2 regions of the Limnohabitans sp. 103DPR2 genome follow, and region 2 is predicted to be linked to the other one. Evidence: predicted binding sites of a transcription regulator. Region 2 holds the regulator's gene; the other holds the start of a gene.
What was found. The regulator LexA, encoded in region 2, represses DNA repair genes until DNA is damaged. The targets are predictions, from matches to a motif close to ACTGTATNNNNATACAGT.
Positions count from the first base shown of each region.

Region 1: a site for LexA is predicted at 6,589-6,606, ahead of L103DPR2_RS04510 (LexA family protein). Genes of this name have one in related genera too.

Region 1 covers NZ_CP011834.1:912,158-927,592, forward strand. The annotation lists gene recN (DNA repair protein RecN) at 1-296, opposite strand, end outside; gene L103DPR2_RS04480 (NAD kinase) at 300-1,196, opposite strand; gene hrcA (heat-inducible transcriptional repressor HrcA) at 1,225-2,229, shown strand; gene L103DPR2_RS04490 (VOC family protein) at 2,251-2,778, opposite strand; gene hppD (4-hydroxyphenylpyruvate dioxygenase) at 2,788-3,867, opposite strand; gene L103DPR2_RS04500 (hydroxymethylglutaryl-CoA lyase) at 3,860-4,795, opposite strand; gene L103DPR2_RS04505 (Y-family DNA polymerase) at 4,826-6,109, opposite strand; gene L103DPR2_RS04510 (LexA family protein) at 6,137-6,577, opposite strand; gene L103DPR2_RS04515 (helix-turn-helix domain-containing protein) at 6,805-7,044, shown strand; gene L103DPR2_RS04520 (HipA domain-containing protein) at 7,041-8,300, shown strand; gene L103DPR2_RS04525 (DUF1330 domain-containing protein) at 8,320-8,607, shown strand; gene L103DPR2_RS04530 (MBL fold metallo-hydrolase) at 8,704-9,669, shown strand; gene L103DPR2_RS04535 (TetR/AcrR family transcriptional regulator) at 9,719-10,366, shown strand; gene L103DPR2_RS04540 (Bug family tripartite tricarboxylate transporter substrate binding protein) at 10,472-11,473, shown strand; gene L103DPR2_RS04545 (tripartite tricarboxylate transporter TctB family protein) at 11,513-11,995, shown strand; gene L103DPR2_RS04550 (tripartite tricarboxylate transporter permease) at 12,005-13,498, shown strand; gene L103DPR2_RS04555 (sugar phosphate isomerase/epimerase family protein) at 13,495-14,328, shown strand; gene L103DPR2_RS04560 (enolase C-terminal domain-like protein) at 14,325-15,435, shown strand, end outside.
Region 2 covers NZ_CP011834.1:1,927,530-1,942,964, reverse strand. The annotation lists gene L103DPR2_RS09375 (ABC transporter substrate-binding protein) at 1-756, opposite strand, end outside; tRNA gene L103DPR2_RS09370 (tRNA-Arg) at 870-946, opposite strand; tRNA gene L103DPR2_RS09365 (tRNA-Pro) at 996-1,072, opposite strand; gene L103DPR2_RS09360 (acyl-CoA dehydrogenase family protein) at 1,199-2,458, opposite strand; gene L103DPR2_RS09355 (phosphotransferase) at 2,494-3,579, opposite strand; gene L103DPR2_RS09350 (Crp/Fnr family transcriptional regulator) at 3,629-4,348, opposite strand; gene L103DPR2_RS09345 (oxepin-CoA hydrolase, alternative type) at 4,404-5,183, opposite strand; gene L103DPR2_RS09340 (3-hydroxyacyl-CoA dehydrogenase) at 5,188-6,708, opposite strand; gene L103DPR2_RS09335 (D-2-hydroxyacid dehydrogenase family protein) at 6,762-7,769, opposite strand; gene L103DPR2_RS09330 (hypothetical protein) at 7,870-8,190, opposite strand; gene lexA (transcriptional repressor LexA) at 8,252-8,923, opposite strand; gene L103DPR2_RS09320 (asparaginase) at 9,007-9,984, shown strand; gene adk (adenylate kinase) at 10,040-10,699, opposite strand; gene kdsB (3-deoxy-manno-octulosonate cytidylyltransferase) at 10,805-11,566, opposite strand; gene L103DPR2_RS09305 (Trm112 family protein) at 11,584-11,790, opposite strand; gene lpxK (tetraacyldisaccharide 4'-kinase) at 11,795-12,778, opposite strand; gene L103DPR2_RS09295 (ExbD/TolR family protein) at 12,803-13,231, opposite strand; gene L103DPR2_RS09290 (MotA/TolQ/ExbB proton channel family protein) at 13,250-13,867, opposite strand; gene xseA (exodeoxyribonuclease VII large subunit) at 14,186-15,435, shown strand, end outside.

The DNA of each region.
Region 1 (15,435 bases), 1.0 Mb from region 2:
TGAGGGTCGACGCTGCGTCTGAGCAAAAGTGTGTCAGCGACTTCGAATCCTGCTTCTTCTAAAACCGCGTTCGCTTGCGGCGGGCAGTCAAATTCAGCTGACACTTCGCAACGCGCGGCACCTTCGCGCACCACGCTGGAATCTGCGCGTTCGCCGAGTGCCAATTGCAGGGCATCGATCAGGATGGATTTGCCAGCGCCTGTTTCGCCTGTGAGCACGCTGAAGCCTTGCGATAGATCGAGGTCGAGTTGGCGCACGATGACAAAATCGCGCAGACTGATGTGACGCAGCGCCATGGCTTAAACGCCTCCCTCGTTCCAGTGCATTTTTTTGCGCAAGGTGTCAAAGTAGTTCCATCCTTGTGGATGCAAAAACCGCACTTTGTGAATTGACTGCTCGACGGTAATTTGATCGCCCAACAACAGGCTGGCCAAAGACTGCATGTCAAAGTTGGCACTGGCGTCGCGGCCCGACACAATTTCAATGCTGATGTGCGAGGTGTCCGGCAACACGATGGGACGATTGGACAGTGTGTGCGGCGCAATAGGGGCAATGACCCAGCCGCCCAAAGTGGGATGCATGAGCGGGCCACCGGCCGACAAGGAATAAGCGGTGGAGCCTGTGGGCGTGGCCACAATGAGGCCGTCGGCACGCTGCGTGGCCACAAAGCGGCCATCGACTTCAATGCGAAGTTCCACCATGCCCGAGGTGGCACCGCGGTTGACCACCACGTCGTTCATGGCAAAGGTGTCAAACACACAATGCTTGTCGCGCCACACCTTGGCGTGCAGCATGCTGCGCTGCTCTTCTTCAAATTGGCCCACCAGCATAGGCTGGAGGGTTTGCTCAAACTGGCCCATGGGAATATCAGTGATAAAGCCCAAGCGACCTTGGTTGATGCCAATGAGCGGCAATCCGTATTGCGCCACCTGGCGGCCAATGCCCAGCATGGTGCCATCGCCACCAATCACCACGCCCAAATCGCATTGCTGGCCGATTTCGGCCATTTTGAGGGTGGGGTAGAGGTTGAGGCCTAGATGCTCGGCGGTGCCGGCTTCCAGCACCACTTCGGCGCCGATGCGACTGATGAATTGGGCCACATCGTCCAGTACCCGACGCGAGCTTTCCAAAGCCGCGCCAGAAACCACGGCGTGGTACTTGCCAAAAAGCGCAACGTGACGAAATTTAGACTTCATTCGCAAATTACATCATTAAAATGACCGAATGCTAGATGATCGTGCCAAGTTATTGCTCAAAGCGCTGGTTGAACGCTACATTGCGGACGGCCAGCCTGTGGGGTCCCGCACGCTGTCCAAGGCGTCCGGGCTTGAATTATCCCCTGCCACCATTCGAAATGTCATGTCCGACCTCGAGGAGTTGGGCCTGATTGCCAGTCCGCATACATCGGCTGGCAGGGTGCCCACCAATAGGGGTTATCGCCTATTTGTCGACACCATGTTGACGGTTCAAAAGGGCGAATTGCCCACCCAAAGGCTGGCGCCTGACCAACCGCAAAAGGTCATTGCCAACGCCGCCAACCTGTTGTCCAGTTTGTCGCATTACGTGGGTGTGGTGATGGCGCCTAAACGTGCGTCGGTGTTCAGGCACATTGAATTTTTGCGTTTGTCTGAAAAACGCGTGTTGCTGATCATTGTCTCGCCCGAAGGGGACGTGCAAAACCGCGTCATCTTTACCGAGGCTGATTATTCACAAAGCCAGTTGATTGAAGCGTCCAATTATTTGAACGCGCATTACGCGGGCATGGCCATCGAACAAGTTCGCATGCGTGTGAAGCAAGAGCTGGTCAACTTGCAGTCTGAAATTGCCAGCCTCATGCAGGCTGCGGTGCAAATGAGTTCAGAGGCTTTGAGTGAAGACGAAGGCGATGTGGTGATTTCTGGCGAGCGCAACTTGTTGTCGGTGAGTGACTTCTCTAGCGACATGGGCAACTTGCGTCAGGCCTTTGATTTGTTTGAGCAAAAAACGCAGCTCATGCGACTGCTCGATGTGTCTAGTCAGGCTGATGGTGTGCGTATTTTCATTGGCGGTGAAAGCCAGTTTGTGCCCATGCAAGAGTTGTCGGTGGTCAGTGCGCCTTATGAGGTGGACGGCCATGTGGTGGGCACGTTAGGCGTTATTGGTCCGACACGCATGCCCTACGAGCGCATGATTCAAATTGTGGACATCACGTCCAAGATGGTGGGCAACGCTTTGAGTCAGTCGAAGTAAATCGACTGACTCGTTTTTCAATCAAGAAGGTTCATGCATCCAAGCCGCATGCTTGGGTGCGCGCTTGGTTTTGCTCCACTCGTTCAGCATGTCCCACTTCACTTCGTCCAAGGTTTTGTACATCTCGGGCGTGCCGGTGTTGGTGGCCAGTTCCAAACGGTGACCGTTGGGATCAAAGAAATAAATGCTTTTGAAGATGGTGTGGTTGGTGGGGCCCAACACTTCAACGCCATTGGCCTCTAGCTTGGCTTTGGCGGCCAGCAAGGTTTCCATGCTGTCCACTTCGAAGGCCATGTGCTGCACCCACGCAGGGGTGTTTTCATCGCGGCCCATTTCGGGCGAGTTGGGCAATTCAAAGAAGGCCAGCACGTTGCCACCACCTGCATCCAAAAAGATGTGCATGTAAGGATCGGGCGCTTTGGTGGAGGGCACCAAGTCTTCGGCAATGGCCAGCACAAAATCCATGTTCAAGTTTTTGGCGTACCACTCGACGGTTTCTTTGGCGTCTTTGCAGCGATAAGCCGCGTGGTGAATTCTGCTAATTTTCATGACATTCCTTTAGGCGTCTATTTGAAGGGCGCCACGTCTAATTTGATCACGTTCCAAGGACTCAAACAATGCTTTGAAGTTACCTTCGCCAAAGCCCTCATCGGCCTTGCGCTGGATAAATTCGAAGAACACTGGGCCCAACAAAGTTTGCGAGAAGATTTGCAACAACAAACGCTTTTCGCCATTGGCCGTGGAGCCGTCCAACAAGATGCCGCGTGCCTGTAATTCTGCCACTGGTTCGCCATGACCTTTCAGGCGCTCTTCCAGCATCTCGTAGTAGATGTCGTTGGGGGCCGTCATGAGCGGAATGCCGGCCATTTGCAGGGCGTCAACGCTTTTCATCAGGTCGTCCGTGCGCAACGCAATGTGCTGAATGCCTTCGCCGTTGAACTGCATCAAATACTCTTCAATTTGTCCGCCATTTTTGCCAGATTCTTCGTTCAAAGGAATGCGAATGAGGCCATCGGGTGCCGTCATGGCGCGGCTGGTGAGGCCGGTATGTGCGCCTTTGATGTCGAAGTAACGGATTTCGCGAAAGTTAAAAATCTTCTCGTAAAAAGCGCCCCAAAACGCCATGCGACCCTTGTACACATTGTGGGTAAGGTGGTCAATGATTTTGAAGCCATGGCCCACGGGGTGGCGGTCTGCACCTTCAATGAATTCAAAGTCGATGTCGTAAATACTCCTGCCGTCTTCGTAACGATCGATCAAATACAGGGGCGCACCGCCGATGCCTTTGATGGCGGGCAGTCTTAACTCCATCGGCCCTGTCGGCACCTCGACGGGTTGCGCGCCCATGTCTAGCGCACGAGCGTAGGCTTTGTGCGAGTCTTTGACTCGAAACGCCAGCGCGCAAGCGCAAGGACCATGCTCTGCGGCAAAGTAGCCCGCCAAGCTTCTGGGTTCGCGGTTGACAATGAAATTGATGTCGCCTTGGCGGTACAGAACCACGTCTTTGGAGCGGTGTTTGGCCACCAAAGAGAAGCCCATTTTTTCAAACAAGGGCTCTATGACACCCGCCACGGGAGATGCAAACTCTACGAACTCGAAACCGCACAAACCCATCGGGTTGTCAAACAAATCAGCCATGAAGTGCTCCTTTGAAATTCTTGGGCAAGCCAGCGCGCCACAAAGTGCCATTGGTTTGTTCCCCTGTCAGCCATCCAGCCACTTGCTGGCGCAAGGCCAACAGTTTGGGAATATCGATGCCCGTCTTCACGCCACACGCTTCCAGCATAAAGGCCAAGTCTTCGGTGGCCGCGTTGCCGCTGGCGCCAGGTGCATGGGGGCAGCCGCCAATGCCGGCGAGCGACGCATCAAAGCGTTGAATGCCCAGGCTGAGCGTGGCATAGGCGTTGGCCAGTGCCAAGCCGCGCGTGTCGTGAAAGTGGCCGCAGCAGAGTTTGTTGCCAGCGATGCGCAAGGCTTTTTCTACCAGCACGCTGACCGAGTGCGGGTCGGCATAGCCCACGGTGTCGGCCAAACTCACGCGGTCTGCGCCAGCGTCTAACAAGGCCTGCATGAGGCGCAGCACTTCTTCCACTTTCACTTCGCCTTGCAAGGTGCAACCAAACGCAGTACCCACACCCCCTTCAATAAGGGTCTTCTTGCCAGAGGCATCGCGTGCTGCGCGAATGCGCGCCAGCTCTTGCACCACTTCATCGGGCGTTTTGCGCAAGTTGGCCAGGCTGTGTGCATGGCTGGCCGACAAAGGCAAGACCATCAGGTCGGCATCGCCTTCCAATGCGCGTTCGGCACCTTTCAAATTGGGGATGAGCACAGAGGCCGCGAGGCCGGGCAGTGTTTTGGCAAAGGCCAGTACGTCCCAGGTGTCTGCCAGTTGCGGCATGAGTTTGGGCGGTACAAAAGAGCCCACTTCAATTTCGCGCTGACCAGCCGCGTAGGCCTGCTTGACCCACTCTATTTTTTGCGCTGTGGGCAAAATGGTTTGAATGCTTTGCAGGCCATCGCGCAGACCGACTTCTCGAACGATGGCAGTGGCGGGCAAAGTGGGCATGGTGGTGTTTTTAATGGCGAGAAATTCATTCTAGACCACTGGCACCTCTGTCCAATCGGTGGTGTAGTTGGGCGATCGTCTTTCTTGCCGCATTTGCCACCCGCTGTAGGCGCCTTGCGTGGACACCTTCACTGCGCCCCGGCCAAAGCGTTGGTTCAGGGCGTCCAAGGTTTGCATGAGCGTACCTTGCGCAGGCGCAGGCTCTTCTAGCAAGTCGCCTTGGTAGTGCGTGACGGGGCTGATGTCGCTCAACACAATGCCGGCTTTTTTGTATTGGTACTCGGGCTTGTACATGCGCTCGCACAGCGCGTCTACCCATCTGAAAATGACCAGGCTGTCGTTGGTGGGGTAGGGCAGTGGCACGGCCAAGCTGGGTGAGTACTGCGGTAAGTCTTTTCTAAAACGATTGGTGTGTAAAAACGCTTGAATGACAGCCGCTTGGCTGTTTTGTGCGCGCAGTTTGGCGCAGGCGTTGGCCACAAACGTCGACAGCGCATCTTTTAAAACAGGCAGTTCGGTGACCATGTTGCCAAACGACCGGCTGGAAATGATTTGCTGTTTGTCGGGTGTAATTTCTTGCAAATCGACGCAGGGTATTTCTTGTAATTCGCGTTGGGTTTTTTCTATCACCACGCCAAAGTCGGCGCGCAAGGTGGGCGTGTGTGCGGTTTTTAAATCTTGCACCGTGTGAATGTTGTACTCGGCCAAACGCTTGGTGAGCTTGCGACCCACGCCCCACACTTCCTCCACAGGCAATTGTGTGAGTAGCTTGTCTTTTTGTGCTTCAGTGAGCGCGTTGAAATTGAACACACCTTGCGAGCGTGGATGCTTCTTGGCCACATGGTTGGCCAGCTTGGCCAGTGTTTTGGTAGGCCCAATGCCCACGCAAACTGGAATACCCGTCCACTGCATCACGCGCTGGCGCATGGCGTAACTCACCTCGCGCAAGTTGGGTGTGCCGGTGAGGTCGACAAAACATTCGTCAATGGAATACACCTCCGAGCGCGGCGAGTACTCGCTCAAAATTTGCATCACGCGGTTGGACAAGTCGGCGTACAAAGCGTAGTTGCTGCTGAGTGCAAACACACCGTGCTCTGCCACCAATGCTTTGCACTCAAACCAAGGCTGGCCCATGCGCACGCCCAAAGCCTTGGCCTCGTTGGAGCGCGACACCACGCAGCCATCGTTGTTGGACAGCACTACCACGGGCACGTTGCGCAGGTCGGGGCGGAACAAGCGTTCGCAGCTGACGTAGAAGTTGTTGCAATCGACCAGGGCCAGTTGTTGAACGGGTGCTTGTGGGGCAGAACTCATAGCGATGCACGACAGGTTGATGAGGTGTCAATACAGCTTGTGCAAGTTGTAAGTGACCACGCCCCAAACGCTGAGCTCCTCGCCGCTCTTGACCACAATGGGTGGGTACAAAGCGTTTTCGGCGACCAGCTTGACCACGCCACCGCGCTTGTACAAACGCTTCACGGTGAACTCGTTGTTGAGCACGGCCAGCACAATGTTGTTGTGCTTGGCTTCAATGGAGCGATCGATGACGAGGGCGTCACCTTCGTAAATGCCCGCGCCCACCATGGAGTCGCCCTTTACTTTGAAAATGAACGTGGCCTCTTTGTTGCGAATGAGGTGGTCGTTGAGGTCAATGCGTTTTTGGGTGTGGTCGGCTGCGGGCGAGGGAAAGCCAGCGGGCACTTTCCAGGCGCACATGTTGAGCCACAGCTTGGGGGCGGTGGGGTTTATTGGCTGAGGTGTGATGAAAGCAGTTGTAGGCATGCTTCAAATATACTGTACGAAAATACAGCATTCAAGCTGAAATTTTGAAGAGAAAAATGAAATAGCAAGAAAAATTCAAAGGCACTGCGATAATTTTCAATTTATTTTGTTCTCTAAGGATCAAATAGTTAATCATTGGATAAATTTCTAATAATTTTGATCTCATTGGAGCAAAATATGGGTTAAAAAGCCATTATCAAATTAATGTGTTCTTATAAGATCAAATTATGAAGATTGAAACATCACGCATCCATGAGTTGGCCAAAGCGCTAGAAACCGAGCGCAAACGACAAAAATTGTCTCGTGAAGAGGCTGCTGCAGTTTGCGGTGTGAGTACTTCATTCATTCGAGATGTGGAGGCCCATCCAGAAAGCTGCAGTCTTGGCAAGCTTGTGAGGTTGGCCAGTGGCTTAGGGCTCACCTTTCACATCACAGGCTTGTCGCAGACCGAAGGCGACCCATCATGATCCGACTGCGTGTGTGGGCTAACGCCCAACCAATGGGGTGGTTAGGCCATGAGATGGCGCAGTATTTTTTTCAATATGACGAAGAATGGCTCAAGGCCAAAGATGCCTTTCTGCTTGCGCCGCAGTTTGAATTGCGCAAGGAGCCTTATAGAGGCGACGCGGTCAAGACCTTCTTTGGCAATTTATTACCAGAGGGAACGCCACTGGATGAGGTCCTGAATCAGATTCAGCTTCGAGGTGCCAACACCTTGGAGTTGATCGGTGAGTTGGGAGCCGATTTACCGGGCGTTTTGTCTGTATTGCCAGATCATGTCACCCCCAATCAACTACAAAAATACAGCGAGCTGTCAAAAGCGCAACTCAGTGCCAGGGTCAACGCACGTGCAGACAAGCAAGCACTCCTGACTTCGAACGCGCAAACCCGAATGTCACTGGCTGGTGCGCAAGACAAAGTTGGTTTGCGTTACGACGATCAGCGTGGTCTTTTATACGACAGCGTTGCTGGCGCACCTACCACGCACATCGCCAAACCAGACTCTAGGTTGGTGCGCTACCAGCCCAGTGCGATCAATGAATACCTGTGCATGAAATTGGCTGCAGAAATGCAATTGCCTGTGCCACCTGTTTATTTACTTCGCTTGCCTGAAGCGCTTTACGTCGTGCAGCGCTATGACCGTGTTGTTGTCAATGAAGAGATCATTTGTTTGCATCAGATTGACGCCTGCCAGTTGTTGGACGTCGGCTCTGACTGGAAATACGAGCGTCAAGGTGGGTTCGTCAGCCTTAAAAAAATTGTGCATGCGTTTCGAGATTTGAAGCTCTCGGGTAAAGACTTGTTGTCTGTACAACGCTGGGTCATGTTCAATTACTTGATCGGCAACAGTGACGCGCATGCCAAAAATATTTCGTTAATGATTAACAGTCAGGGGTATGTGCTTGCGCCTTTTTATGACCTTTTGTGTGTGCAGGCCTACGGTGACAACGATTTGGCACTTTTTATTGGCGATGAAAACACCTACCAAGCCGTAGGCGCACATTCATGGGAGGCGTTTTGTGCCGATTGTGAATTTGGCTTTAAACCCTCTATGGCATTGTTCAGAAAAATGGCCAAAGACATTGGCAAGTCTTGGGAGAAAACGGTGGGTGCAGCAACTCGCCAGCTTCAGCTAAGCACTGCTGAGACTTTGCTGATAGAAAAAATCGGCGCCATCATCCGTTCTAATAGCAAAGCTGCTTTGTCCATGACATCTAGCTGATCAAACACAAGGAGACCCTATGAGCGCTTATGTGATTTTTGATGTGGAAATTTTTGACTTAACCCGCTACCAAGAATTCATGACGGGCGTTAAACCGGCCCTAGAAGCTGCGGGTGGCAAGTACTTGGCACGGGCCGGCGAGCACCGCGTTTACGAAGGTGACTGGGAGCCTCGGCGCATCGTCATTTTGGAATTTCCCGACATCGCTGCGTTTGAAAGCTTCTACAACGGGCCCATCTACCAGGGCCTTAAAAGCATTCGCGATGAATGCAGTCGCGCGCGCTTGGTAGCTGTACAGGGCTTGTAAGTGTCAAGGCACTGGAAGGGTTATTTCAAAGTACGAGCGCACTTCTAAGTACGCCATTGGTATATTGAGTGTTTATAAAACTGAGGAGACCTCATCATGTTGGACAGACGCTTGTTTTTGGGTGCTGGCATTGCCGGCGCATCCGCTCTTACTTTCTCATCGGTGTGGTCACAGTCGGCCCCCAACTTCGGCTTGCCCGACCTGCCTGCCGTTGGCCACAAGCGCATGAAGCTAGGCAAGATGGAAATCATCGCCTTGAACGATGGCGCTGTGCGCCGCCCCTTGGGCGAAGAGTTTGTGACCAATGCCCCCCTGGAGCAAGTCAAAGCTTTGTTGGCCAGCCAAAACCTGCCCACTGATTACATCGATGTGCCCTACAACCCCTTCTTATTGATCAATGGCGATCAGCGCTACTTGTTTGACACCGGCTTTGCCGACAATGGCCCGCCCACCACCGGTAAACTGGCCGCCAACTTGGCTGCCGTTGGTCTGAAAGCCTCCGACATCAACAACGTGGTGCTGAGCCACTACCATGGTGATCACATCAATGGCTTGCGCAACAAAGCCGGCGAATTGGTGTACCCCAATGCCCGCGTCCACGTGCCCGCCACAGAACACGCTTTCTGGATGGACGATGCCCGCATGGAAGCCGCACCCCCCGCCATGAAAGGCGCCTTCATGGGCGTTCGCCGTGCATTGGGTAATTTGGGTGGCGATCAGTTGGTCAAGTTTGAATCCGGCGCTGCGGTGGCGCCTGGTATTACTTCTGTGGCGGCGTTCGGCCACACCCCAGGCCACACCTTGTTCCGCATGGACTCTGAAGGCCAATCGTTTGCCTATGTGGCCGACATTACCAATGTGCCTTCCCTGTTTGCCCGCGCACCCGATTGGGCTGTCTTGTTTGACATGAACCCTGCCATGGCACGTGTGTCTCGTCGCCGTGTGTTTGACATGTTGGTCAAAGACAAAATGATGGCGGGTGGCTTCCACTTTCCGTTCCCAGCGTTTGGCACGATGGAAGCCAGTGGCAACGGGTATCAGTTCAAGCCTGTCGCTGCGTGATCAACACATGTCCTTGACTTAATTAACAATTTGGTTAATTATTCGGGGCATGAGTGTCCAAAAATCTTCACAAGTTATCAAGACGCGAGACGCTGAAAGGTCTCGCGCAATCATCCTCAATGCAGCCCTCGAAGAGTTTGCGCTATTTGGCTTGGGCGGCGCCAGAATTGATCGCATTGCAGAGCGGTCCAACCTGAATAAAAGATTAATCTACTACTATTTCACAGACAAAGATCAACTCTTTCAAGCTGTGCTGGAAAGTGCTTACGAGCAGATTCGCGAAAGAGAAAAGAAGCTCAATTTGCAATCTCTTGAGCCAGCCATGGCAGTCAGAACCCTGGTTGAATTCACCTGGAATTACTACCTAGAGCATCCGGAGTTTTTAACCCTCCTCAACAGTGCAAATCTGCATAAAGCAAGACATATTCAAGAGTCACCTAATGTGCGGGCGCTTAACTCACCGCTGATTGAGTTGCTGGGCGAAATCTTAGAAAAGGGTCGGCTCTCTGGCGAGTTTCGGGGCGGTATTGATCCTGTGCAGCTTTATGTTTCTATTGCTGCACTTTCCTATTTCTATTTGTCCAACAATTCCACCTTGTCTTCCATCTTTGGCCGCGACTTGATGAGCCCCAAAGCCAAGAGCGAACGCTTGTCACACATGTGCGAAGTGATCCTAGGGTATGTCCTGAGGAACTAGATTTGATTGGATATTGACAGGCCTTAAGCCCTCTCTAGAATTAACTGAATGGTGAATTGCCTGCTCATTTCACCGCAATGATTTTTCACCCAATGGAGATATGTCATGAAATTCACCCGTCGACCTGTATTTGCTTTGATGTTGGCTGCCTTGCTTGCCACGCCTGCATTTGCACAATGGAAGCCTACAAAACCCATCACTTTGATCGTGCCTTGGGCGCCTGGTGGCTCCACCGATCAGGTCACGCGTGTCACGGCGGCTGAACTCGAAAAACACTTGGGTCAGAAAATCATCATCTTGAATCAACCGGGCGCCTCGGGCTCGGTGGGCACTAAAAATGCATTAGAAGCCGCCAAAGATGGCTACACCTGGACGGCAGGTGGCGCCAAAGACTTGGGCAACTACAAAGTCTTGGGCATGATCGATACCAGCATCAAAGATTGGAACTTGTATCTCAATGTGGCCCACGTGGCAGTCATTGGCGTCAATGCTGACACGCCCTACAAAACCATGCCTGACTTACTCAAGGCCATGAAAGAAAAGCCTGGTTCAGTGTCAGTCGCTACTGCGGGTGTTAACTCCAGCGGTCATGCCGCCATTGAGGCTTTGGCCCGTGCCGCAGGCATTACCTACAAACACGTGACTTACGACGGTGGCGCACCAGCAGCCGTGGCCGCAGGTTCAGGCGAAACACAGGTGACCACGCAATTGGCTGCCGAACAAACCGACATGATTCGCGCCAAGAAAATTCGTCCGTTGGCAGTGGTCAGCGACAAGCCGCTTGAAATGGAAGGCGTGGGCACTGTGCCGCCCCTGTCTCAATTCATTCCAGGCTTCAAAGATCCCATCAATTACTTTGGTATTTTTGTACCCAAGTCGGTGCCCGCCGAAGTGACTCAAACACTGGACAAAATTTGGGCCACTGAAATGGTCAAAAACGCGGCCTTGCGTACTTACGCGCAATCTCGCGGTGCTATGTTTGCACCGATGCATGGTGCTGAGGCGCAAACCGCGGTGTTCCCTGCGATTCAAGCGTATGCATGGACTCAGCACGCAGCCGGTAAAGCCAAGGTATCTCCCGATACGGTGGGCATACCTAAGCCATAACTTCAATGACTTGCATTCCACTCAATAAGCAAATCAACAATGTCTAAAGCCTCATCCTCCTCACGGTCTGATCTGTGGGGAGGTTTTTGCTGGGTTGCGGTGGGCGCTTTCATCCTGATGGAGTCCATCAGGATGGAGCGCTTCGACAACATGGGTGCAACGCTCTACACCTACCCAGGTTTTGTGCCGGGCATTATTTCTTGCGTCATTGTGTTGCTGGGCCTATTCATGATCTTGCGCGGTATTAAAAATAAAGTTGCGTCAGATCCCAATGCAGAGACTTTGTTCAACCGGAGATTTGCCATCTCTTTGGCCTGCATGTTGGTATTTAGTTTGGTGCTGCTTGCACACGCTCACTTTTTGGTTGCCACAGCCTTATTTGTTGGTGTGTTTACCTTTTTGTTTGCCAATGAAGAAACACCTTTGCTAAAGCGCCTGACAAGTGCCATCATCAATGGTGTGATTTCCAGTTGCGTTGTTTTTTTCTTGTTCCAAGAAGTTTTCTTGGTCAGATTACCTTGAGGTCGATCGATGTTTGATGGACTTATCGCGTTTGGTCATTCCATCGCCAATTTCTCGACGCCCGAAATTATTTTCTATGCCTTGTTGTCATCCTTGGTAGGCGTGATCATGGGCGCATTGCCAGGCCTTACCGCCACCATGGCGCTAGCGTTAATGACCACGCTGACTTTGAAGCTGCCGCCAAATCAAGCTTTGCTAATTTTGATTTGTACCTATGTGGGCGCTATTTATGGCGGTTCGCGTTCTGCCATTCTTTTGAACATCCCGGGCACGCCTGCCTCTGCCGCTTCTTGTCTCGATGGTTATGCACTTGCCAAGCAAGGCTTGGCCGGAAGGGCCATGGGCATTGCAACTACAGGGTCAGTGTTAGGTACTTTAATTGGCATGTTTTTCTTGGCGTTTTTTACGCCCTTGCTTGGAAACTTGGCATTGAAATTCGGTGCTTACGAATTTTTCTGGTTGGCATTGTTCGGCGTCATCATTGCAGGAACACTAACAGGCGATGATCCACTCAAAGGATGGATTGCTGGCATCGTAGGTTTGTTTATTGCTGGCATTGGACAAGAACCACAATATGGCTTTGAGAGGTTTTCATATGGCGCACGCGACTTAGCGGGTGGCATTCAACTGGTGCCTGCATTGGTAGGCGCCTTTGGTTTTGCAGAACTTCTGACGGCCATCAAAGAGCGTCAAGCGCCTATCAAAATCAGTGCATTCGACACGGTCATTCCAAAAATAAGAGACATCACAAAATACTGGCGTACCATTTTGCGGTCAGGCCTGATCGGAACTGGCATTGGCATTGTGCCGGGCGTCGGTGAGGATGTGGCTGCTTGGTCTTCGTATGCTGCAGCCAAAAGATCCAGTGAAGAAAAAGAGCAGTTTGGCAAAGGCTCGATTGAAGGCCTGATGGCCGCTGAAACGGGTGATAACGCCTGTGTGCCTGGCGCCATCATTCCTGTGCTCACATTGGCCATTCCCGGCTCTGCGCCGGCAGCTGTGTTGATGGCGGCAATGATCATTCATGGCGTCAAGCCTGGACCCATGATCATGATTGAGAACCCTCAGTTTGTGTACGACGTGGTGGCCATGATGCTATTTGCCACCATTGGCATTTTGATCTATGGCTTGGTACTCACTAAGGCACTGGTTCAAGTCTTAAGAGTGCCGCAAAACTTTTTGATTCCCATTATTTTTGTACTGTGCGTGGTTGGAAGTTTTGCCATTGCCGGGCGAATGTTTGATGTTTACGTCATGCTGATTTTTGGCTTGGTTGGATTTGGCCTTAGACATTTCGGCTACCCCATGGCACCGCTGGTGCTTGGCATTGTGTTGGGTGACTTGCTTGAAAAGAATTTAAGACGTGCACTCATCTTGTCCGATGGCGATATTTCCCCCTTCTTTACAAGACCCATTTCTGGGGTTGTTGCTGCGCTTATTTTTGGAACCATTGCTTGGAAAATTTTGGATATCAGAGCTAAAAAAATCAACAAAGGCGCATGATGAAGTTAGCTCTTTGTAATGAGGTCATTCGTGAGTTGAGTTTCCCTGAACAATGCGAATTGACGGCTAAGCTTGGGTATAGCGGCATTGAAATTGCGCCCTTCACCTTGTTTGAAGACAGTGCCACTTTCAACGAGAAAGATGCCGCTCTCAGAAAACAACAAGCCAGCGACGCAGGCATTGTGATTTCAAGTCTTCATTGGCTTTTGGTCAAGCCCGATGGCCTCAGTTTGGTCAGCAGCGACGCATCGGTTCGGCTTCAAACACAAGATTGGTTAAAGCGAGTCATTGCCTATGCCCATGAATGTGGTGCAACTGCATTAGTGCACGGTTCACCCAAGCAAAGATCGCCAGAAAATGGTCAAACTGTTCAAGACTGTTTAGATCGCGTTCAAGAAACACTGACCCTGTTAGAGCCATTCGCACGGCAAGCGGGTGTTGCTTATTGTTTAGAGCCCTTGTCGCCCTTTGAAACCCCTGTGGTCAATACAGTCGAGCAAGCCAGCCAATTGGTCGATGTCATTCAGTCGCCCTACATTCGAACCATGTTGGATGCCAGTGCCAGCACTTACTCCGAATCATTACCTATGGATGAGGTCTTTGAAAAGTACTTTCTAAGTGGCCACATTGCGCATGTGCAAGTGAACGATCACAACCGAAAAGGTCCAGGGCAGGGCGATACCAACTTGCTGCCTTTGTTTCAAAAAATGAAATCACTGAATTACCAGGGATGGGTTGCGGTTGAGCCCTTCATTTATGAACCCGATGGTCCTGGGTGTGCTGCATTCAGCGCTGGTTATGTTCAAGGATTGATGAAGGCCGTGTCATGAAGCCGGTTGCATTTCAAATTAAAGACATTCAAGTCTTTCAAAGGCCAGTTACTTTGCGTCTACCTTTTAGGTTTGGGGCTGCAACAGTCACGGCCTGTCCACAAGCTTTTGTCAAAGTGACGCTCAGTATCGAAGGCGTTGAGTGGCAGGGTGCATCTGCAGAGTTGATGGTCCCTAAGTGGTTTGATAAATCGCCACAAAGAACCCAAGACGACAATTTCGATCAATTGCGTTTGTGCGTTTTAAAAGCCAAAGATGCCTATTTAGCTGAGGGTTCAGCCCAATCGGCTTACGGCTTGTCTGAGTCGGCAACACAAATCGTGATTGACCAAATGCTCGCGCAAGGTCATCCAAGATTGGTGGGACAGTTTGGTCCAGCGCTTCTAGACAAGGCCATCGCAGACGCTGTGTTGCGCTCTCAAAATCAATCTTGGGTGTCTGGAATTAGTCTGGGACTTCTAGGTGACCCTTGGTCTGGTTCTTTAAAGCTCCATACTGCCAACTCGGTGTGGTTAAGGCATACCGTCGGCCTGGCTGATAGGCTGACAGATGCAGAACCGTTGACAGCCTTAGAAGACGGCTTACCGAACTCATTGACCCAAGCCATTGAGGCTTATGGCTTGAAGTATTTCAAATTAAAAGTGGGCGGCAACTTAGAAGCAGATCTCGAAAGACTTGCCAAAATTGAAGCTGTATTGAGCAAGGTCCAAGATTACAAAGTGACCTTAGACGGCAATGAGACATTTCAGAATGTTGAGTCACTTAGCGTCTTTGTTCACGCATTGACCAAGCATGAAGCCACTCAACGTTTGCTAGAACGTACTTTGCTCATTGAACAGCCGCTACCTAGAGCCATTGCATTGGAAGACAAAATCCCATCAATGCCTCTCAACATTCCGGTCATCTTGGATGAGTCTGATGACCATCCCGATGTGCTCGCCAAAGGATTGGCCTTGGGCTACAGAGGCATTTCTAGCAAGGCTTGCAAAGGCATTTACCGCTCATTGCACAGTGCCTCACTGGTGCAAAAAACGCCTCATTGCTTGTTGTCGGGCGAAGACCTGACTTGCCAAGCAGGTTTGGGTGTTCAACAAGATACTTTGTTGG
Region 2 (15,435 bases):
GAGGCCAGCTGCTGCAAAGTCTTTCATGAACTTTGCGCCAGAAGGACCCGCAAAGAAGCAAGCGACTGCATCAGGTTTGAGGGCCGCAATTTCGGTCAGCAAGGCCTGGAATTCAACGTTGGGGAAGGGCAAGCCCAACTCTTTGACGATGGTGCCGCCTGCTTTGGTGTAGCTCTCTTTGAAGCCTTCATAGGCTTCATCGCCCGCTGCGTATTTCCAAGTGATCCAAACAGCCTTCTTGTGACCTTTGGCGACCATGGCTTGACCCAAAGCCAATGTGGGTTGGCTGTTAGAAAAACTGGTGCGGAACACATTGGGTGCGCACAAAGCACGCGTAGCAGCATGGACACCTGCGTTGGGAATGAGGGTCAGCACGCCAGAGTCGCGTGCAACTTTTTGGATGCCCATCTGAACGCCAGAGTGAACCGTGCCGATCAACACATCCACTTTGTCGCGCTGAACCAATTTGTTGGCGTTTTCAATGCCTTTGGAAGGTTCTGATTCATCGTCAACTTTGAACCATTCGATTTCTCGACCTGCCAATTTGCCGCCTTGCTCATTGATGGCCATGCGCACACCATTTTCAATGGCCACGCCCAAGGGAGCGAAGGCGCCTGAATACGGCAACATCAAGCCAACGCGAATTTTGCCGGACTGGGCCAGCGCCCATTCAGGCAACAACAAACCAGAACTGGCAGCACCAACCAAAGCGGCACTGCGCGTTAAAACCAGGCGACGTGAGGGGGAATTAGTCATGAGAAATCTCCTTGTGAGATGCATTATGTTGCATATTGAGGAGGGGAAAAGCTAGGCAAAACCCTGATGCCTGCAATGGCATCATGAAAACAAAAGAGGGGAAAGTTTGTAGGTGGCCTGCCCGGAGGGACTCGAACCCCCGACCTACGGCTTAGAAGGCCGTTGCTCTATCCAGTTGAGCTACGGGCAGATAAAAAAGGCCCTAGAACCAAGAAGGTAGGGCCTTTAATTGAAATGAATGGTCGGAGCGAAAGGATTCGAACCTTCGACCCTCTGGTCCCAAACCAGATGCGCTACCAGACTGCGCTACGCTCCGACAAGCCTCATATTCTAATGCGGGATCGGGCCAAAACTTGAAATTGGATGAAAAAGTTCATGCATTTTTCAACATTCGCTCTGATGCGGTAGGTAAGCGCATGGGATCACCTACCGCGTAAGTCGATCAGCTGCCGCGTGTGACAGGCATTTCAACTTCGCCCGGCATCAGCAAGTGTTTGGCCAATTCGAGCTTGGCCAAAGAGTTGCGGTGCACTTCGTCCGGACCATCGGCCAAACGCAAAGTACGCTGGTGCGCATAGGCATAAGCCAAGGGGAAGTCTTGTGAAACACCGCCGCCGCCGTGCGCTTGAATCGACCAGTCGATGATTTGGCAAGCCATTTGAGGTGCCACAATTTTGATCATGGCGATTTCAGCCTTGGCCACTTTGTTGCCGACCGTGTCCATCATGTAAGCCGCTTTGAGCGTGAGCAAGCGCGCTTGTTCAATCATGCAGCGTGATTCTGCAATGCGTTCTTGCCACACTGTTTGGCGTGCGACTTCGCGACCAAACGCTACACGTGAGTTAAGGCGCTTGCACATCAACTCCAAGGCGCGCTCGGCAATGCCGATGGTGCGCATGCAGTGGTGAATGCGTCCAGGGCCTAAGCGGCCTTGGGCAATTTCAAAACCACGACCTTCGCCGAGCAGCAAGTTACTGGCTGGTACACGCACGTTTTTCAAGACCACTTCCATGTGACCGTGGGGTGCATCGTCGTAACCAAACACCGACAAGGCACGGACCACGGTAATGCCAGGCGAATTGGCGGGCACCACAATCATGGACTGTTGTTCGTGACGACCTGCATCCGGATTTGTTTTGCCCATGACGATGTAAACGGCGCAACGTGGGTCTCCCGCACCAGACGACCACCACTTGCGACCGTTGATCACGTACTCATCACCCTCACGGCGAATTTCACATTGAATGTTGGTGGCATCCGACGAGGCCACTTCAGGTTCTGTCATCAAGAAGGCGGAACGAATTTCGCCGCGCAACAAGGGCTCAAGCCAAATGTCTTTAAGTTCTTCGCTGGCATAACGCTCCAGCGTTTCCATGTTGCCCGTATCGGGTGCAGAGCAATTGAAAATTTCTGCAGCAAATGGCACACGACCCATGATCTCGCACAAGGGCGCGTATTCCAAGTTGGACAGGCCTTGAGGTGCACGAGGCGACTTGGGCAAAAACAAGTTCCACAATCCTGCAGCCTGAGCTTTGGGTTTGAGTTCTTCCACAATTTTGGTAGGAACCCATGCATTGCCTTTGGCGCGGTTGTCCTCAATCTCCTTAAAGAAACGTGCCTCGTTGGGATAGATGTGCTCGTCCATGAAAGCCAGCAAGCGTGCTTGCATGGTTTTGACTTTGTCTGAGTATTCGAATTGCATTGAAGGTCTCCTGTTGAATTTCGATAGGGGGTGGGTCAGACTTGGCTGGCGAAGTGCCACGCCATTTCCGCCATGGGTTTGGCGCCAGCGCCCGAAGCTTTTGCTTGTTCACTCGATGCCGTTCCGTCTTCCACGCGTTTGGCAATGCCTTGCAAAATGGCGGCGATGCGGAAGAGGTTGTAGGCCATGTAAAAGTTCCAGTCTGTGGCCAACTTTTCAGGGGTGGTAAAACCAGTGCGCTCGCAGTAGCGTTTGATGTACTCGGCTTCATCAGGAATACCCAAGGCTTTGTGATCCAAGCCGCCAATGCCACGGAATGAGCCTGGCTTGATGTGCCATGCCATGCAGTGATAGCTGAAGTCGGCCAATGGGTGCCCCAGTGTTGACAGTTCCCAATCCAACACCGCTAACACTTTGGGCTCGGTGGGATGGAACATCAGATTGTCTAAGCGGTAGTCGCCATGAACGATGCTGACCAAGGATTCATCTTTGGCGCTGCTTGGAATGTTGGCGGGTAACCAAGCCATCAATTTGTCCATTTCAGGAATGGCTTGCGTGACCGAGGCGACGTATTGTTTGCTCCAGCGTCCAATTTGGCGCTCGATGTAACTGCCAGGTTTGCCATAGTTGGCCAAGCCTTGGTCCGCAAACTTCACGGTGTGCAGCGCAGCAATGACGCGGTTCATTTCGTCGTAAATTTCGCCACGCTGTGCGTTGGTCATGCCGGGCAAAGATTGATCCCACAACACGCGACCCGCCACAAATTCCATGACATAAAAAGCGCGGCCAATGATGGCCTCGTCTTCACAAAGCACATGCATTTTGGCAACTGGCACGGCTGTTCCGGCCAAACCTTTCATGACCGCAAATTCGCGCTCAATCGCGTGTGCTGAAGGCAGAAGTTTGGCAACAGGGCCAGGCTTTGCGCGCATGACATACGAACATGCGGGTGTGAGCAGTTTGTAGGTGGGATTGGATTGGCCACCTTTGAACATTTCAACTGTTAAGGGGCCTTGAAATCCAGGCATGTTGGCTTGGAGCCATGCCTCAAGTGCTGGCACATCAAAGGCGTGTGTGCCGGTGACGGGGCGGGTGCCCACGAAATGATCAAACTGGCTCATGTGGGAGTACCGCCGTATGTAAACAAACTTGGTTTTTTAAAATCGCTGCTCAGTCGTCCGAATCCACGATTTTCAGAAGTGCTTCTCTGTCGAGAACCGTCAGGCCACCAGGCTCGATTTTGATGACATGTTCGCGCTCCATTTGCTTGAGCTCTTGGTTGACGCGCTGACGTGATGCGCCCAGCAGTTGCGCCAATTCTTCTTGCGCCAATTGCAAGCTGATGCGAATGGCTTTGGCATCCGACAGGCTGGGCACACCGTAGCTGCGCAGCAAGTGGTTCAATTGTTTGGCCAGTCGCGCGCGCAATGGCAAGGTGTTCAAGTCTTCGACCAAGCCAAACAGCTGGCGAATGCGCCGAGCGTGCAGTCGAAGCATGGCGTCGTAAAGCTCTACATGCGAGGAGAGAATTTTTTTGAAATCCGCTTTGGCTACGTTGAGCGTGGTGGTCTCTCCGTGAGCATACGCATCGTGCGTGCGTCTGTCGCCATCGAATATTGACACGTCGCCAAACCAAATGCCTGGCTCGACGTAGGTGAGGGTGATCAGTTTGCCCGAGACCGATGTGGAACTGACGCGCACGGCGCCCTTGGCGCACGCGATCCATTGCTCCGGCGGCTCGCCGCGGGCTGCAATCAGTTCGCCGTCTTTGTAACGCTTGACGTAGGCACATCGAAGAATGTCGTGTCGGAGTGAAGGTGAAAGGGTAGAAAACCAACGTCCTGCGTTGATTGATTCTCTTTCCTCCATCGTAAGAATGGGTTCGTCCATAGTCTGTCTTTTGCGTGACTGGGTTGGTGAAAATTGTCGCCTGTGAGACCCGGTCTTATTCGTAGCGCGGTGTTTCTTTGTTCAAAAAGGCTGAAATGCCGATGCCAGCGTTGGCATGGTGCAAATTTTTAACGAAATGATCACGTTCTTGGGCCAATTGGTGGTTCAAGCTTGAACCATCCGCTTCGTTTAACAGTTCTTTGATGCTGGCCAATGCATTGGGTGCACGCTGGTTCAACTTGCTGGCCATGGTGAGTGCTGTGCCCAAGGCTTGCCCAGGCTCGCACAATTTGTTCACAACGCCTAATTCGTGTAACCGCTCGGCGCCCACTCGATCACCCAACATCAAGAGCTCTGTGGCCAATTGACGGGGCATGACGCGCGACAAGCTCCATGTACCGCCGCCATCCGGCGACAAAGCGATGTTGCTGTAGGCCATGACAAAAATGCTGTTGCGTGCTGCCACAATCATGTCGCAGGCCAATGCCAATGAAAAACCAGCGCCAGCAGCGGGTCCTTCAACGGCCGCAATGACGGGTTTGGGAAAAGTGCGAATGGCTTCAATCCAGTTGTGCAAACCCTCAATGCTTTGGGCTTGGTGCTCTGGCGGTTTTTGACGGTTGTCGTTCAGGCGCTGCAAATTGCCACCGGCACTGAACAAACCACCGTCACCCGTGATCACCACACTCTTGACCTCTGAGCTGGACTCGGCCACGCTAAGCGCTTCGACGCCGGCTGCATACATTTCTGGGCCCAGTGCATTCCTGTGTTCAGGATTGCTGAGGGTCAAAATGAGTGTGGCGCCTTCGCTGGTGCTGAGCAGTTGTGCTGACATGAGATCAGTCCTCGGTTTGCAAAAGAGACAAACCAATGGCACCACGGCGACGCAACCATGGACTCGGGCGATAACGTGGGTCGCCATAGACGGTTTGCAGGTTGAACAGCACTTCTAAAACATTGGTGGGGCCTAGCTTGTTACCCAGGGCAAGTGGGCCGACAGGGTAGCCCAGACCTAAGGTGACTGCAATGTCCAAGTCTTGCGGCGTGCACACGCGTTGTTGGCACATGTCGGCTGCAATGTTCACAATATTGGCCACCACACGTTGCGTGATGAAGCCACCGCTGTCGCGAACCACACTGACAGCTTTGCCATCCTTGGCAAACAAGGCATGGGCTGCGTCGCGCATGTCGCTGCGTGTGGCAGGATTGGTGGCCAAGACGCGGCGCTTGGTGGCTGCATCGTCAAACAACATGTCGATGCCAACCGTGCGGGCAGGGTCCAAACGCTCAACCACAGCCACAGTGGTGACATCAAAGCCCAATGGCGCTACCAGCGTCAGCGCTTGTGGAGAAGGCGATGCCCCTGTTTCAATGGTGGCACCCAAGTCCTTCAACAGCTGAAGAAGCTCAAGCCTTCTGGAGGCGCGAGGCGAAACCCAGACAGGTGGGAATTCTTTAACCTCGGGTACTGGCGGCTCGGGCGCAATCACGGGCTTGCCTTCTACATAAGTGTAAAAACCTTCACCTACTTTTTTGCCAACGACACCGCCTGCAAGACGCTGGGCTGTGATGACGCTGGGTCTGTAGCGTGGTTCTTGGTAGTACTGGTTGTAGATGGATTCCATAACAGGATGTGAGACATCCAATGCCGTTAGATCGAACAGTTCGAAGGGGCCTAATTTGAAGCCGACTTGGTCTTTCAAAATTCGATCGATGGTGGCGAAATCGGCCACGCCCTCGGACACAATGCGCAGCGCTTCAGTGCCGTAACCACGGCCCGCATGGTTGACGATGAAACCAGGCGTGTCATTCGCTTGGACGGGTGTGTGGCCCATTTGCGTTGCAAATTCAGTGAGACGTTCGCAAACTGCTGGGTTGGTTTTCAAACCTGCGATGACTTCCACAACCTTCATCAAGGGAACAGGATTGAAGAAGTGATAACCCGCAAAATTGGCTGGTCGCTTTAAGGCTGCTGCAATGGCGGTGACGGACAGTGAAGAGGTGTTGGTGACCAGTACAGCCGTCTCAGGCAACAAGTTTTCAAGTTCAACGAACAATGATTTTTTGATGTCTAAGCGTTCAACGATGGCTTCAACAACCAACTCACACGACTTCAAATCATTCAGGGTGCTGGCACCGTTTAAACGTGATTTGTAGGCATTGACGGTGTCTGCATCCAGTCGCCCTTTGGTGGCCAGTGATTCCCAGACTTGGAAGACGGCTTCTTTGGCTTTTTGAATGGCGTCTGCTTGCGTGTCATAAAGCCAGACTTGGCTACCTGCTTGTGCGGCAATTTGAGCAATGCCGCGGCCCATAGCGCCTGCGCCAATGACGGCCACTTGATTGAATGCGATGGTCATTTGTTGAATTCGAATTTGTAAAAAAAAGTTACTGCATCCGCGCAGTGTGTTTTTCAGCGACGAACTTGAAGTGCGCCGGGATTGACGATATTGGTCGGTGTGCCTTTGATGAAGTTCACGACGTTGTCAAACGCTGCACCAAAGTACAACTCGTAATTGTCTTTTTCGACGTAGCCAATGTGAGGTGTACAGATGCAATTCTCGAGACGCAGCAAAGCATGACCCTGCAAGATGGGTTCATGTTCAAAGACATCAATGGCAGCCAAGCCAGGACGACCACGGTTGAGTGAACTGATGAGTGCATCGGGTTCAATCAGTTCTGCGCGCGATGTATTCACAATCATGGCGCTGGTCTTCATGCGTGACAAGTCGTCGAGCGTGACGATGCCGCGTGTGGCATCGTTCAAACGCAAATGCAAAGAGATCACATCACTTTGTTCAAAAAAGGCTTCACGTGTGGTGGCTGGAATGTAGCCGTGCTGTGCTGCTTTTTCCCTTGAGGCTTCACTTCCCCAAACTACAACTTGCATGCCAAAGGCCTTGGCGTAACCTGCGACCAGCTGGCCAATCTTGCCGTAGCCCCAGATGCCCATGGTGCGGCCGCGCAAAACCGTTCCCATTCCAAAATTGACAGGCATGGATGCAGACTTGAGGCCTGATTGTTGCCAAGCACCATGTTTGAGGTTGCCAATGTATTGCGGCAATCTGCGTGCCGCAGCCATGATCAGTGCCCATGTGAGCTCGGCCGGTGCGTAAGGTGATCCGGTGCCTTGGGCCACAGCAATGCCTCGCTCGGTGCAAGCTTCTAAATCAATGTGAGAGCCTGCATGGCCAGTCTGTGAAATGAGTTTAAGTCGAGGCAACTTTTCAATCAGTTGTCTGCTGAGGTGTGTGCGTTCGCGAATCAAAACCAGAATGTCTGCGTCTTTAAGTCGCACAGACAATTGGCCCAAACCCTTGACGGTGTTGGTATAGACCTTGGCGCTGTAGGCATCCAATTTGGACGCGCAATCTAGTTTTCGGACGACATCTTGGTAGTCGTCAAGGATCACAATGTTCATAGGCACTATTGTGCCTTGCCCGAAGGCTTCTATGGCCTTCTGAATTCAAATTTTGAGCACCAAAATGCACTGCATAAATGGCAGCAATGGTGCAGGGGGATTAATGGGGCAGGGAAGGCTTGCTTTTGGCTTCTAAAGCAACCAAACGGTCGAGTTCGGCGCAGACGTCGGCCATGCGGCCAGAAATGACCATTCGACCTGCGCAAGAGGCGGTTTCGCCTTGCTCTGACACGCGAAGGACGCGAAGTGCACGTTGTTGTGCTTGTCGAGGCCCCAAGCTTGAACTTGGACTTGCACCAGAAATGCTGACTTTGTGACTTGGCTGGGCCTTTTCAAATGGGTTGTCCAAGTTCATTGAAGAGCTGAGGAATTTTTGAAAACCGTTGTAAATGCTTGTGATGCCGAGGAGTGCGATGGTCATATCTAATCTTTGAAAATGGATGAGCGAATCAAATAATGCGGTGGACAGGGCAATGAGAGATTTACATCAGCAGCGTGTTGCGGATGAGACCCACAGCCAAACCTTCGATGTCAAAGGGTTCGCCAGGTTGAACCAAAATGATGGGGTAGTCGGGGTTTTCGGGCAGCAGTTCAATGCGATCGGATTGGCGACGCAAGCGCTTGACGGTGACTTCTTCACCAAGTCGTGCAACCACAATTTGGCCATTTCGTACCTCTTTGGTGGCTTTCACGGCCAGCAAGTCGCCGTCCATGATGCCTGCATCGCGCATGGACATGCCACGAACACGAAGCAAATAATCGGGTTGCTCTTGGAACAGGTGAGTTTCGACGTGATAGGTGCGATCGACATGTTCTTGGGCCAAAATAGGTGAGCCGGCAGCAACACGTCCAATGAGTGGCAATGCCAATTGGGCAAAACCTGGCAATGGCAGGCTGAACAGGTCGCCAGAGTTGCGCAGGCTGTCTCGTGAGTTGCCTTTGAGACGAATACCGCGGGATGTACCGCTGACCAAATCGATGGCGCCTTTGCGTGCCAAAGCTTGCAGGTGTTCTTCGGCTGCATTGGCAGATTTGAAACCCAATACCTGTGCAATTTCTGCGCGTGTTGGCGGTGCGCCAGTTTCAGCGATGGTTTTTTGGATGAGCTCCAAAATTTGTTGCTGACGGGCTGTGAGCTTGGGTTGATCGATCATGGTGCGGTCCTTGAAAGGTGGCTGAGTTGACAGATAACTGTTTTCTTATCCAGTAACTGTATTTTTAACCAGTCTTTTTTGAAATGCAAGCAAAAAATCAAAAAATTGTTGTTTTAGGCACCGGCGGCACGATTGCGGGCGAGTCCAGTTCGGCTTCTGAGGGGCTCAGTTACAAGGCTGCTCAGAGGGGGATTGATGTCTTGCTCCAGTCTGTTGCAGAAATCGGACAGGGTCTTCCAGAGGCCTTGAGCGGCTACCAATTTGAATCTGAACAAGTGGCGCAGCTGGACAGCAAAGACATGGACTTTGCCACTTGGTATCACTTGGCTCAGCGTTGTGAGGCTTGGCTATCGCAGGATGATGTGGCGGCGGTGGTGATCACCCATGGCACGGATACGCTGGAGGAAACGGCTTATTTCTTGTCCCGTGTCATTGCCAATGAAAAACCCATTGTGCTGACTTGTGCCATGCGTCCTGCCAATTTCAAAGATGCCGATGGCCCCCAAAATTTGCGAGACGCATTGACGTTGGCATCAGTTGCCAAAGGCGCTGGTGTTTGGATGGTGGCAGCTGGCGAAATACACCACAGTCAGCATGTTCAAAAAGTACATCCCACGCGGTTGAATGCCTTTGACTCGGGCGAAGCTGGCTTGGCAGGCACAGTCATTCAGGACCATGTGACATGGCGTTCAGAGTTTGCGCCAGTGGCTCAGCCCAACAAAATCAAGCTTTCTCACTTACCTGATCCCGCATCATGGCCATGGGTTGAAGTCATCATGAACCATGTGCAAGCCAGTTCTAAGCTGGTAGATCTGCTAATCAATGCCGGCGTACGAGGCATCGTGCTTGCAGGAACAGGCAACGGCTCTGTCAGTACCGATTTGAAGGAAGGGCTGCTGCGTGCGCAAGATGCGGGCGTGCAAATTCGTGTTGCCAGTCGGTGCAACCAAGGGCCTGTGATCGTGACGGCGTCACACATCTTCCCTGTGCTGTCAGGATTGAGCCCAGTCAAATCAAGAGTGGCTTTGATACTGGACATGGTGTCCAAGCCAACCGACTGATTTACCCAAAAAAAATCCGGCCTCAGCCGGATTTGGACATCGCACGTGCGCGTGATCAGGCAGCGCCCAAAGCTTGCATGGCGCGCTGGGTAATGTCCTCCACTGAGCCCATGCCGCTGATGGCGCGGTACTGAGGCGCAGCGTGTGCTTCAGCTTTAGCCCAATCGGAGTAATAGGCCACCAAGGGGCGTGTTTGTTGGCTGTAGACGTCCAAGCGCTTTTTGACGGTTTCCTCTTTGTCGTCTTCGCGTTGAACCAAGGGTTCGCCGGTGACATCGTCTTTGCCTTCCACTTTGGGTGGATTGAATTTGACGTGATAGGTGCGGCCAGACGCAGGGTGTGAGCGACGTCCGCTCATGCGCTCAATGATGGCATCAAAGGGCACATCAATTTCGAGCACGTAGTCGAGTTTGACGCCTGCGGCTTTCATGGCATCAGCTTGGGGAATGGTGCGAGGGAAGCCATCAAACAAGAAGCCATTGGCGCAATCTGCTTGCGCAATGCGTTCTTTGACCAAGTTGATGATGAGGTCGTCGCTGACCAGGCCGCCCGATTCCATGACGGCTTTGGCTTGAAGACCGAGCGGGGTGCCCGCTTTTACAGCGGCACGCAACATGTCGCCTGTGGAGATTTGCGGGATGGAAAATTTCTCGCAAATGAAGGCCGCTTGCGTACCTTTGCCCGCACCAGGTGCGCCTAAAAGAATCAGTCTCATGGAAGTTCCGAATAGTTGTTAAATCTTTCGCCACAGCCTGCATGGCTCTCACTGGAGAATAGCATGGGAATCCCAAATTTTCCTGACGCCAGCCCTTCGCGGGGATCAGGCCTTGAAAAGTTCACGAACGCGTGCCAGGTCTTCGGGTGTATCAACGCCTGGGCCTGGGGCTTTTTCTGTGACGTGGACTGCAATTTTGTGGCCATGCCACATGGCGCGCAACTGTTCCAGTGCTTCGCAGCTTTCAATGGGAGCAGGGGGCAACTGGGGGAAGGCTTTTAAAAAACCCACTCGGTAGCCATAAATGCCAATGTGCCTGAGTGGCGCGGGGGACGGCAGTTGTTGAATGCCTTGGGTGTTGCCATCGCGCCACCAAGGAATGGGCGCACGGCTGAAATACAAGGCCAGTTGCGCCTGATCCAGAACCACTTTCACCACGTTGGGGTTGGTAAATTCTGCAAGTTGGTGGATGGCATGGGCTGCGGTGCTCATGCTGGCCGAGGGGCGTTGAGCCAGCAAAGAGGCAACTTGGTCGATCAAATCTGGGTCGATCAGGGGTTCATCGCCTTGCACATTGACCACCACATCGTCGTCTGTCAATCCGAGCAAGGTGCTGGCTTCTGCCAACCGATCGCTGCCACTGGGATGATCAATGCGGGTGAGCAAAGCTTTAATGCCATGAGCTTCGCAAGCAGAAACAATGTCTGGACTGTCTGCTGCAACCACCACTTGCGATGCGTTGGACAATGCAGCACGCTGCGCAACCCTGACCACCATGGGCAAGCCTTGAATGTCTGCCAAGGGTTTGTTGGGTAGCCGTGTTGACGCTAATCGCGCGGGAACCAGGACTGTGAAAGAGCGACTCATGTCAGTGGTCGGGCTGTTTAGACCAAAGGCGTACGGGGTTTAAGTGATTCCAATTCTTCGTCACTGAGTGTGCGTGCTTCGTTTTCTAGCAAGATCGGAATGCCATTTCGAATGGGGTAAGCCAAACGCGCACTGCGCGACCACAGCTCTTGCAATTCGCGTTGCACATCCAAATGGCCCTTGGTGACTGGGCAAACCAACAGTTCGAGTAATTTCGTGTCCATGGCTTCAATGATAACGGTGACGGGTGTTGACGAGTGCATCGAATGCCTGCCAGAACGACAATTCTGGCTCAAACAGCAGAGGAACCGCAAAAGCTTCAGGGTGAGTTGCCCAAAGCTTGATGGCGTCTTTCTCTGTGCACAGCAATTTCAAATGGGGATGGGATGCGTGCCAGTTTGAAAAGTTGGCGTGATCGGGCAGGGCATGGAATTGTGCAATTTGAATGCCGCGCTCTTCCAGCATGTGGGCGAAAGCCTTTGGTTTCGCAATACCACACACCACTTCAACAGATTGATTTTGGAGCGCAGTCAATTCGATGGATTGACCCAAGCCATTGATGGCCTGCGCACTGAGTTGGCGAGTGGACTCGAAGCCTTCAGCCAAAGTTCTGCGCTGCGTGTGAAGCAACAAGTCGACAGTTCTGGGCCAAGACTCTCGCAAGGGGCCGGCCGGTAGCAGGTGCCCATTGCCGATGCCCATGCTGTCCATGACGCAAATTTCGATGTCCCTTTGAAGCGCTGCATGTTGCAAGCCATCATCGCAAACAATGAAGCGGATGTTGGGGTACTGATGCAAGAGCTGCTGTGCCGTAGCGACGCGATTGGCGCCTACTGCGACGGGGACTTGGCACTTCTGAAAAATCAACAAGGGCTCATCACCTACTTGATCGGCTGAACTTTGCGCGTTGACCAGCTGAATTTGATCTTGCGTGCGTCCGTAGCCTCTGGACACCACACCCACTTGATGACCTTGTTGTGTCAAGCGTTGCACGATGGCCATCGTGAGCGGGGTTTTGCCGCCGCCTCCCGCCACCACATTGCCCACCACAATGACAGTGGCATCAAGCTTGTGTGTTTGAATGAATCCCAAGGCGAACAATGAGCGCCGAACAAACCAGGCCAATTTGTAAAGCAGTTCGATGGGCCACAACAAATAGGTGATGACTGAAGTGGTTTGCCAATGGCGTGGCAGTTGATGAAGCCATTGCATGGTGCGTCGCTCAGCGAATAACGCTTATGGCTTGGTCAAGTTGTTGCCAGACGCATTTTGCGTGGCAAACGAAATTTTGGAAATGCCTTGCATGCGCGCTGCTTCAAGGACATTGACCACGGCTTGATGAGAAGCGGATGCATCGGCTTTGATCAACAAGGTGGCGTCTGATTTGTTCATGCTGCTGAGTGCCGTGCCAATGTCTTGCGGTGTTTTGCCTTCGAGTTTTGCACCATTGACAGCGTACATGCCTTGCGCATTGACTGACACCACCCAAGTTTGGGGTGTGCCTGAAGACTGTTGCGAATTGGCTGATGGCAAGCTCAAGTTCATTTCATTGAACTTGGACCACGTGGTGGTGAGCATCAGAAAAATGAGGATGACCAGCAAGACATCAATGAACGGGATCAAATTGATGTCGGGTTCGGCTGGTGCGGTGGTTTTGAATTTCAAGGCGGGCCTTTTGAAAAATCAATCGCGCATGGCGGCCAAATGTCTTGCAAAACGCTCGGATGCCCACTCCATTTGGAGCACCATGCGATCGACCTTGGCTTTGAAAAAACGCCATGCCATGAGGCAAGGAATAGCGACCAACAGGCCCAATGCCGTGTTGTACAGCGCCACCGAAATGCCGTGGGCCAGTTCAACGGGTTGTTGTTGTCCAGGCGATTGCAAACCAAACAATTCAATCATGCCAATGACGGTTCCCAACAAGCCAAGCAAGGGTGCCGCAGACGCCAATGTGGCCAAAGCGTTCAGGTAACGCTCAAGTCCTTGCGCCGCCATTCGGCCTTCCATTTCCATGCTTTCTCGCACGTCTTGGTGACTGGCGGAGGGATTGAGCGCCAATGTCTGAAGGCCCGCTGCAAAAATGGGTCCAACGGAACCCATTTGGGCCAATTCTTGAAGGCTTGCATCGGAGGGGAAGCCTTGTCGTGTGCTGTCGATGGCTTTGGTTAGCGCGTTTGCTGGCAGCACTTTGGACGTTCGCAAAGCAAAGATGCGCTCGAAAATGATAGCGAGTGCAAAAATGGAGCAGAGGATCAAAGGCCAAATGGGCCAACCTGCGGCTTGTATGATGCTTAACAAAATCAATCTTTCTACTTCTGGTTTCAGTTTTAATTATGGCTGATGGAATTGTTCCGTCATTCTGTGGATAACTTTGTGAAGAACATGGCCAGAACGGCCTTGTAAACCGCATGAATCCTGGGTTTCTTTTGACTGCTTATTATTTGATCAATATTTTTTTCAATGATATCAATGACTTACAAGAATGAATGCATTTGTTTGGCCGTTTATTCAGTGAACCGCCTTGCTAATCCGAAACTGTGGACTGTTTCGGATTGAAATTAAAGGCTTGGCTGTAGAAATGCTTCTAAAACCCGCAAAAAATAAGGCTTTTTTGTCATGCGCGTAGATTCTGAGCCACGTGTTTGGTCGGTTGGTGCTTTGTGCCTTGCAATTGCAGACACTTTGAATGCGCGCTTCAATCCTGTTGCGGTCAAGGGCGAAATTTCTGGCTTTGCGCGCGCAGCCAGTGGCCATTGTTATTTCAATCTCAAAGACAACAGCGGGCAAATACGCTGTGCCATGTTCAAAAGGGCCGCCAGTGCTTTGGGCTTTGTACCGCGCGATGGCGAGTTGGTTGAAGTTCGCGGCAAATTGGGCGTTTACGAAGCCAGAGGCGACTTGCAGTTGATTGTCGACAGCATGCAGCGGGCTGGGCAAGGCGATTTGTTCGCCCAGTTTCTCAAGCTCAAAGCCACGCTTGAGGCAGAAGGCTTGTTTGAACCATCTCGCAAGCAAGACATCCCCGCGCAACCTCGTGCCATCGGCTTGATCACATCTTTGGGGGCTGCGGCATTGCACGATGTGGCCTCAGCCTTGCAAAGGCGTGTCCCGCACATTCCTGTCATTTTGGCGCCGGCCTCAGTTCAAGGTGCCAACGCCCCCTTGGAGTTGCTGCGCAGTCTTCAGCAGTTGGTCGGCTGGCAAGGTCCGACAACAAACGCATCACCCCAAGGGCTGGCCGTGGATGTCATCTTGATGGTACGCGGTGGTGGTGCCATGGAGGATTTATGGGCCTTCAACGACGAGTCTTTGGTCCGAGCGATTGCCTCGTGCCCGATTCCCATTGTGTCGGGTGTCGGTCATGAAACTGATTTCACGCTCGCAGACTTCGCCGCTGATTTACGCGCGCCAACGCCCACAGCAGCTGCTGAAATGGTGGCCACTGAAAGAGCCCAGTTGTTGGGGGAACTGGATGCATTCCAAGAAGAACTCGCGTCTGCACTGAACCTCACTGTCGACAGAATGAATCAACGACTCGATTGGATAGCAGGGCGTCTAGGTCGACCTTCTTCGCGCTTGAGTGACCAAACCCGCCGTTTGTCGAGAATTTCTCAGGCCATGATGTTTGGCCTGAAAGGCCAGGTTCAACGCAATCAGCAAAAATTGCAGCGACTGGCGGAGTCCATGCCCCGAGCGCGTCAACAAAACCTGAACGATGCGCATCGACAGCTTCAAAATTTCGAAACGCGCCTTGGGTTGCTAGACCCCCACTTGGTTTTGGACAGAGGCTATGCGTGGCTGACGGATGAGGCGGGACAGGCCTTGACCAAGGTGGGCAGTTTTCAAACTGACCAGCGTGTGACGGC